2 regions of the Oxobacter pfennigii genome follow, and region 2 is predicted to be linked to the other one. Evidence: a T-box and tRNA genes for the amino acid it is inferred to sense, from the RefSeq annotation. Region 2 holds a T-box; the other holds one or more tRNA genes.
The links. The T-box of region 2 lies ahead of thrS (threonine--tRNA ligase). A T-box ahead of a tRNA ligase gene usually reads a tRNA of that ligase, here a tRNA-Thr.
Positions count from the first base shown of each region.

Region 1: it encodes a tRNA-Thr, which carries the amino acid that the T-box ahead of thrS (threonine--tRNA ligase) is inferred to sense. The anticodon was not compared.

Region 1 is NZ_LKET01000062.1:36,370-40,798, forward strand. It holds gene nusG (transcription termination/antitermination protein NusG) at 1-436, opposite strand, end outside; gene secE (preprotein translocase subunit SecE) at 474-722, opposite strand; gene rpmG (50S ribosomal protein L33) at 784-933, opposite strand; gene tuf (elongation factor Tu) at 1,184-2,380, opposite strand; tRNA gene OXPF_RS18970 (tRNA-Thr) at 2,458-2,533, opposite strand; tRNA gene OXPF_RS18975 (tRNA-Gly) at 2,538-2,611, opposite strand; gene sigH (RNA polymerase sporulation sigma factor SigH) at 2,698-3,348, opposite strand; gene OXPF_RS18985 (NYN domain-containing protein) at 3,430-3,942, opposite strand; gene rlmB (23S rRNA (guanosine(2251)-2'-O)-methyltransferase RlmB) at 3,953-4,429, opposite strand, start outside.
Region 2 is NZ_LKET01000068.1:11,312-15,740, reverse strand. It holds gene OXPF_RS19405 (DUF6873 family GME fold protein) at 1-277, shown strand, start outside; gene ytxC (putative sporulation protein YtxC) at 349-1,260, shown strand; T-box leader at 1,332-1,539, shown strand; gene thrS (threonine--tRNA ligase) at 1,591-3,501, shown strand; ribosomal protein L20 leader region at 3,555-3,677, shown strand; gene infC (translation initiation factor IF-3) at 3,687-4,214, shown strand; gene rpmI (50S ribosomal protein L35) at 4,236-4,429, shown strand, end outside.

The sequences.
Region 1 (4,429 bases), on a different contig from region 2:
TGACTACATTTATTTCTTCAACAAGGGCAACAAAATTTTCAAATGGCCCTGAAACCACCTTAACATTTTCGCCAATTGATATATCTATAGATACCTGGGGTTGTGTTACCCCCATGGACCGAATTTCCGCATCAGTCAGAGGTATTGGCTTGGAACCCGGACCCACGAAGCCTGTTACACCTCTAGTATTTCTCACTACGTACCAGGACTCATCACTCATTACCATCTTTACGAGTACATATCCAGGGTATGTTTTCCTCTGAACTACCTTTTTCTTTCCGTTTTTAATCTCAACAGATTCTTCAATGGGGACCTTGACATCAGATATTAAATTTTGCAGACTCCTGTTTTCAATCGTCTTTTCCAGATTAGCTTTTACTTTATTTTCATATCCTGAATAGGTATGGACAACATACCATTTAGCGCTTTCTGCCATATTGCAAGGGACAAACTTCGTCCCTACCTCCTTTTCGCTATTTCAGTAATTTCAAGAAATTACTAAGAGCTAAATTAAACACAGAGTCTAAGAGCCAGACAAAACATGTCAGTAGTACAATAGCTGTCAAAACCACGCTTGTTGATCTTATTACTTTGTCTTTATCAGGCCAGGTTATTCTTTTAAACTCGTTTTTGCTATCAACGACAAAATCAAAAACTCCTTTGAACATGTCACTCATCCCCTTCGGTAGTTTTTCAGATTTAGCTTTTGCTTCTAAGGCCATAACAATTCACATTCTTAGCCAGTATATAAATTCATGAAATTATATACTCAAGCTTTCCGTGCTATTTTGTTTCCTTATGCGGTGTATGCTTTCTGCAGAATTTGCAGTATTTGCTCATCTCAAGCCTATCAGGATCATTTTTCTTGTTCTTCATTGAATTATAGTTCCTCTGTTTGCATTCTGAACATGCTAAAGTAATTTTGACTCTCACAACCAACACCTCCTAAGTATTATCTATCCAAAGTGTCAAATTTTATTCAACACCAGCTTGCAAAAGCCATTACAAATGTAATTTATTGTATAGTGTATCAATACTACAATATTTTAACCGAAATATTTTTAAAAATCAACAATCATTTACATTACTACTATATAAATGGCAACTGCGCTCTTTGCATTAATATATTATTTAACAGCAAAAGAAGAGGGGTAACCCCCATCTTCTTCTGCCATATATTAAACTATTTGTCTAATATCTCAGATACAACTCCGGATCCTACTGTATGACCGCCTTCACGTATAGCAAATCTTAAGCCTTCTTCCATTGCTATGTTTGTGATAAGCTTGATCTCCATTGTAATGTTGTCTCCAGGCATGCACATTTCAACTCCTGCTGGAAGCTGCAATGTTCCTGTTACGTCTGTTGTCCTGAAGTAGAACTGTGGCCTGTATCCGTTGAAGAATGGTGTATGCCTTCCGCCTTCTTCTTTCTTTAATACGTATACCTGGCCCTTGTAATGGCTGTGTGGAAGTATTGAACCAGGTTTGCACAGTACCTGTCCTCTTTCAATTTCATTCCTCTGCACGCCTCTTAAAAGCGCTCCGATATTGTCTCCTGCCTGTGCCTGGTCAAGGAGCTTTCTGAACATTTCTACTCCTGTTACTACTGTCTTTCTCTTTTCTTCTGATAAGCCTACTATTTCTACTTCGTCCCCTACTTTTAATATTCCTCTTTCCACTCTTCCTGTTGCAACTGTTCCACGTCCTGTGATTGTGAATACGTCTTCTACAGGCATTAAGAATGGTTTGTCAACCTGTCTTTCAGGAGTTGGTATATAGCTGTCTACTGCTGCCATTAAATCATGGATGCATTTTGTCGCTTCAGGATCATCTGCATTCTCTAGTGCTTTCAATGCTGATCCTACGATTATTGGTGTGTCATCGCCCGGGAATTCATATTCGTTTAATAATTCCCTTACTTCCATTTCTACCAATTCGATTAATTCAGGGTCATCAACCATATCTGCTTTGTTCAAGAATACTACGATGTATGGTACACCAACCTGACGTGCTAAAAGTATGTGCTCTCTTGTCTGTGGCATCGGACCGTCTGCTGCTGATACAACAAGGATTGCTCCGTCCATCTGTGCAGCTCCGGTTATCATGTTCTTTACATAGTCAGCATGTCCCGGACAGTCAACGTGGGCATAGTGCCTGGTGTCTGTCTGGTATTCTACGTGTGCTGTATTGATTGTAATTCCTCTTTCTTTTTCTTCCGGCGCCTTGTCTATTTCGTCATATTTTATTGCTTCTGCTCCGCCTGCCTTTGATAAAACAAATGTTATTGCTGCTGTTAATGTTGTCTTACCATGGTCTACGTGTCCTATTGTTCCAATATTTACATGGGGCTTATTTCTCTCAAATTTTGCCTTTGCCATTTCTTTTTCCTCCTTATTGAATGTATGTAAGCTTATTAAATAAACTTAACCTGGTGTACCGCGTGAAAATATTAAAATGGAGCTCATGACCGGGATTGAACCGGTGACCTCGTCCTTACCAAGGACGTGCTCTGCCGACTGAGCTACATGAGCGCATTGGAGCGGGTAACGGGGATCGAACCCGCACGGCCGGCTTGGGAAGCCGGAACTCTGCCATTGAGCTATACCCGCTTATTTATTGCGTTAAATTATGAAATGTGTAAAACTAATTTCACGCTATCATATTTTACTCCGCTTTTTTTGCTATGTCAATAGTATTATATTTCCCTGATTTTTAAATATTTCTCCAATTTTCTTTTTACTCTCTGCAGAGCGTTATCAATTGACTTAGCATGCCTGTCCAGATCACATGCAATCTCCTGATAGGATTTGCCGTCAAGGTAGGATCTTAATACCTCCCACTCTAAACCGCTCAAAACCTCACCTATTTTAGCTTCTATGTTAATAAGCTCTTCTCTGCTTATTATCAATTCCTCCGGATCGGATATCCTTGTACCGGAAAGTATATCGAGAAGGGTTCTGTCCGATTCTTCATCATATATTGGCTTGTTCAAAGAAATATATGAGTTGAGGGGTATATGTTTTTGTCTGGTGGCAGTTTTAATGGCAGTGATAATCTGGCGGGTTATACAAAGCTCCGCAAAAGCTCTAAAAGAAGAAAGCTTGTCCTGCCTAAAATCCCTAATAGCCTTATAAAGACCAATCATACCTTCCTGAACGATGTCTTCCCTATCGGCTCCAATAAGAAAATATGACCTGGCTTTGGCCCTAACAAAATTTTTATATTTATTTATCAGATATTCCTGGGCCTCCACGTCCCCATTCTTTGCAAGATGAACGATCTCTTCATCCAGCATGTGATCATAGGAATCGTTGTTGTACTCGCGGGCATTTGCGTCATGTTTCAATTATACCGCCTCCAGTAAGCTTTTAGGGTCGACATTCATAAATTGATTATACCCTAACTACGAAACCAAAGTCAAGGAATATCAACGCTCCCGCCTTATTTTCTCAAGTTTTTCTAAAACTTCCCCTTGGATCCTGTTTTCTATGCTCTGCTTTTCTGCCGAAGGCTTGATTTTATACTTGTCCCGCATGATTTTCTGAGCTCTTAGCATTTCTTCCCTAAGCTCTCTTGCCGAGATTCTTGCTGCTCCTCTCCCAAGCACAATCTGCTGCTCCAGCCAATCGGATGTGGCTACCAGCACATTATGCTTTCTTCCAATTTCATCCACCACTTTTTCTATAAAAGCATCGGCAGTCTCATTTTCTTTTGTATATACTACCTCCAACCCTCCATGAAACTCCCTTTTTTCCATGCTTCCCTTAACCATATGGGCATCGAACACAACCACGACCTTAATACCCTTATATGCTCTGTAGTTTTCCAAAAGCTCCGTAAGCTTAACTCTGGCATCCTCCAGGTTGTCCTCCCCTATGGTTTTCAATTCAGGCCATGAATTTATCATATTATAGCCGTCTACAATTAAAAAATATTTCAAAGCCCTCACCCTAGCCTTTTAAGATTCTTTGTCTGAGTATCTCATACATTACAATTGCACCAGCTACTCCGGCATTAAGTGATGATATATTCCCTTTCATAGGCAGATTAACAATAAAATCGCAGCTTTCCTTCACAAGTTTCCCCATCCCTTCTCCTTCGCTTCCTACAACAAGAGCTATGGGGCCGGTTAAGTCGGATTCGTAATATGACTTTTCTCCATCCGCATCGGTACCAACTATCCATACACCTTTATCCTTAAGCTGACGGATCGTCTGAGAAATATTAGTAACCTTTGCAACTTTCGCATATTCAATTGCGCCTGCTGAAGCTTTTGCAACTGCAGGGGTAAGGCCTACAGCCCTGCGCTTGGAAATAATAATCCCGTGAACCCCGCTGGCATCAGCCGTCCTTATAATTGAGCCTAAGTTATGAGGATCATATATCTCATCAAGTATCACTATAAAAGGCTTTTCATTTCTTTCAGC
Region 2 (4,429 bases):
AACGCTTATTAAAGAAGGTCTTGATGCCCTGAAAATAAGTCCCGGAAATATCGAGCTTAAAGGACTTGATTATGGATTTATCGGAGGTGCCTCCGGATTCATATCCGGTGACACTCTCGCATTTACAGGGCATTTAAAAAGGCATCCTGATTATGCAGCAATAAAAAATTTTTTAGAAAAGCATAACAAAAAAATAAAAAATTTGGATGAATATGAACTTATGGATACGGGAACAATAATTCCCTTAAAAGAACAAAAAGGTGAAGAAAACTGCTAATACATAAATTTATTACCTGTATATGACTGCATGATACACACATACTATAAAAAAGAAGGGAGTGAGTTTTAATGCTGCTATTATCTCTGGGGTTTACCTCGGATAAATGTGATGTATATGAAAAGATAAACCGGTTATCTTCAGGTTTTAAAGATAAGGGTATCAATATAAAGTTTGTTGAAAATGATGACGGCCGTATGCATTTTATAAAATGCTTTGTAAAAGACGAAGATTCTTTAAGCTGCGATTTGAAGGATGTAAAAAGGCGTTTTGATGTTCATGCAGCCAACCTGATATATGAGATTATTATCGATAACTATCAGATGGATATAATCAACAGAATCATAAAGAACAACTATTATTATCTTAAGGCAACGGAGATCGGAGAAATATCAAAAAAATGTGCCGATGTTTTAACAGGAGCAAATCTTAATACAAACGAAAACTATATGGCTTTTATAAGCATGAAGAACACAATAATTAACAAGGTTCATGAATATTTAAGCGAAAACACTGATATAATGATAGATGGATTCTTAAGGTTCAGGCTTAAGGATATAAATATGGAGGTTAATGAGATAGTCGACAGGGTGGTTGAGGAGTATCTCATTGAGAAGGAATACAATGAGTTTATAAAGCTCTTAAAATATTTTGTTGAGATCCAGGAAAGCAGGATTGAAATAGTAAATATTGTAATCAATATAGATGGAAGCTACAGCATGTATGATGACAATCTTAACAGGATTTCCGGTGAGGCGTTAAAAGAACTCATCGGTGACGGTTTAGACGGGGAACAGAATTTGGACGATTTGCTTGTAAGTTCTCTCATAACCATGGCTCCCATGTTTATAATAATCCATAATGCCGCCAATATACGCAACAAGGAGATAATTGAAACTATAAAAAGCGTTTTTTCAGACAGGGTGAAAATATGCTCAGGATGCGATTTATGCTTAAAAAGGAATCCGGCACACAAATTCTAAGGTAATTTATATATCTGTTTACAATATATAGTATAAAAAGTTGACATCAGTATAAAATAATCATATAATATAAAAAAGCAATGATGAGGATGAGTAAGTTAATTACAGCCATAAGAGAGGAGTGCCAGGCGGTGTAAGCATTCCGGGCTAGTGTTTTCTGAATACCACCTCTGAGCTCGCATCTGAATTAAGTAAGAATGCGCGTTGACTGCGTTAAAGTTTTAAGTGGGTTTTTATCAATTTGGGTGGAACCACGGGAATAATACTCTCGTCCCTGCGTGTGGGACAGGAGTTTTTTTATTTTTATAGATTTGAAAGGAGTTAAACAAGATGGTAAAGGTAACATTAAAAGACGGTTCGGTAAAGGAATATGATTCAGAAGTAACCATATTAAAAATTGCAGAAAGCATAAGCGCCGGCCTGGCAAGGGCAGCACTGGGAGGAAGGATAGATAAAGAAGTGGCTGAATTAAACGATACGGTTGATAAGGATTCAAATGTCAGCATACTTACTTTTGATGATGAAGATGGAAAGAAGATTTTCAGACACACTACCTCCCATATATTAGCCCAAGCTGCAAAAAGGCTGTATCCTGACATAAAGCTGGCAATAGGACCGGCGATAGACAACGGATATTATTATGATTTCGATGCGGATTTTTCATTTACACCGGAGATACTTGAAAAGTTAGAAAATGAAATGAAAAATATCGTCAAGGAAGATTTAAAGCTTGAGAAATTCATACTTCCTCGGAGTGAAGCCATAAAGCTCATGGAGGAAAAAGGCGAACCATATAAAGTGGAGTTAATCAAAGACCTCCCTGAGGACTCAGTTATTTCATTCTATAAACAGGGCGATTTTGTTGACCTTTGCGCAGGCCCTCATCTTCCTTCAACAGGAAGGGTAAAGGCCTTTAAGCTTTTATCCGTTGCCGGTGCGTACTGGAGGGGCGATGAAAAGAATAAAATGCTTCAGAGGATTTATGGCACTTCCTTTGCTAAAAAATCCGACCTGGATGATTATTTAAATATGCTGGAGGAAGCAAAAAAGAGAGATCACAGGAAATTGGGAAAGGAGCTTGATTTGTTTAGCATCCAGGAAGAAGGCCCCGGTTTTCCTTTCTTCCATCCTAAGGGCATGGTTTTAAGAAACGAGCTTGAAAATTTCTGGAAGAAGCTTCACGTTAAAAACGGTTACAGTGAGATAAAGACACCTATAATACTTTGCGAGGATTTATGGCATCAGTCGGGGCACTGGGATCATTACAAGGATAATATGTATTTTACTAAGATTGACGGAGCAGATTATGCAATAAAACCCATGAACTGCCCAGGGGGTATATTGGTTTATAAAACTCAGTTGCACAGCTACAGGGATTTGCCTTTAAGGATGGGAGAGCTTGGTCTTGTCCACAGGCATGAATTATCCGGCGCACTCCACGGACTTATGAGGGTAAGAAACTTCACGCAGGACGACGCTCATATATATATGACCCCCGAACAGATAACAGATGAGGTCATAGGTGTAATAAATCTTGATGATTATATATATAAGCTCTTTGGTTTCAAATACAATGTAGAATTGTCAACAAGGCCGGAAAAATCCATGGGAAGCGATGAAGACTGGGAAAGGGCGACGGAAGCGCTAAGAGAAGCCTTGGAAGCTGTAAACCTTCCATATAAGATAAACGAAGGAGACGGAGCTTTCTACGGTCCTAAAATAGACTTTCATCTTCAGGATGCATTGGGACGTACATGGCAGTGCGGTACAATACAGTTGGACTTCCAGATGCCCGAAAGGTTTGATTTGACTTATGTAGGCCCGGACGGTGAAAAGCACAGGCCGGTCATGATTCACAGGACAATTTTTGGAAGCATTGAAAGATTTATCGGTATTTTAACGGAGCACTTTGCCGGTGCATTTCCTGTATGGTTAGCCCCTGTTCAGGTAAAAATAATGGGTATAACCGATAATCAGAAGGAATATGTTAAGAAAATTGAGAAATTGTTATTAGATGCGGATGTCAGAGCCGAGGTTGATTTAAGGAATGAAAAGATAGGCTTTAAAATAAGGGAAGCACAGCTTCAGAAAATTCCTTACATGCTGGTGGTAGGCGATAAGGAAATGCTGAACAATGAAGTGGCTGTAAGGGACAGGAAGCAAGGCGATATGGGAACAATGAGCATAGAAGCATTTGCTGAAATGATAAAGGGAAAGATCAGGGATAAATCCATTGATTAATGTCATATAATAAAAGTTGACAAAATAAAACTATGGTGATAAACTAAGCTAGTAAAACAAAGCAGAAGTTCCGCTTCTCACCTTGCGACAGGGTCAGTAAGGTTAATATGCAGGTATTTTAAATTTCTTGTATATCTATGCGGATAGGCTTGCTCTATCCGCTTTTATTTTTACTTACTTATTTCATGGAGGTGAAAATTATTAGCAAAGAACAGTTAATTAATGAGGAGATTAGGGATAAGGAAATTCGCCTAATCGATTCAAACGGTGAACAACTCGGTATAGTGCCTACCAAGAAGGCCCTTGAGCTTGCAGAAAGCAAGCAGCTTGATCTTGTGATGATAGCAGAACAGGCAAAGCCGCCGGTATGCAAAATCATGGATTACAGAAAGTATTTATACGAAATCTCCAAGAAGGAGAAGGAAGCCAGAAAAAATCAGAAAGTAATCAATATTAAGGAAATTAGATTCAGTCCTAATATTGAAGAGCATGACATCAGTGTCAAGGCTAAAAATGCTGAAAAATTCCTTAAAGATGGAGACAAAGTAAAAGTTACTGTAAGATTCAGAGGCAGGGAAACCGATTATTCACACATCGGACAGAATCTTCTCAAAGGATTCTATGAACGATTAAGTTCTGTCGGGGACATTGAAAAAGAAGCCAAGATGGAAGGTAGAAATCTTATTATGATTTTAAAACCAAAGAAATCATAAATCTATAAGGAGGAAATAATAATGCCAAAAATGAAAACCCACAGGGGTGCTGCAAAAAGATACAAAGTTACCGGAAGCGGTAGGATAAAAAGGGCTAAGGCTTTCAAAAGCCACATATTGACTAAAAAAAGTTCCAAGAGAAAACGGAATTTAAGAAAGACAGCATATATAAGTGAACAGGAAGCAAAAGTAGTTAAGAAATTAATCCCTTATAT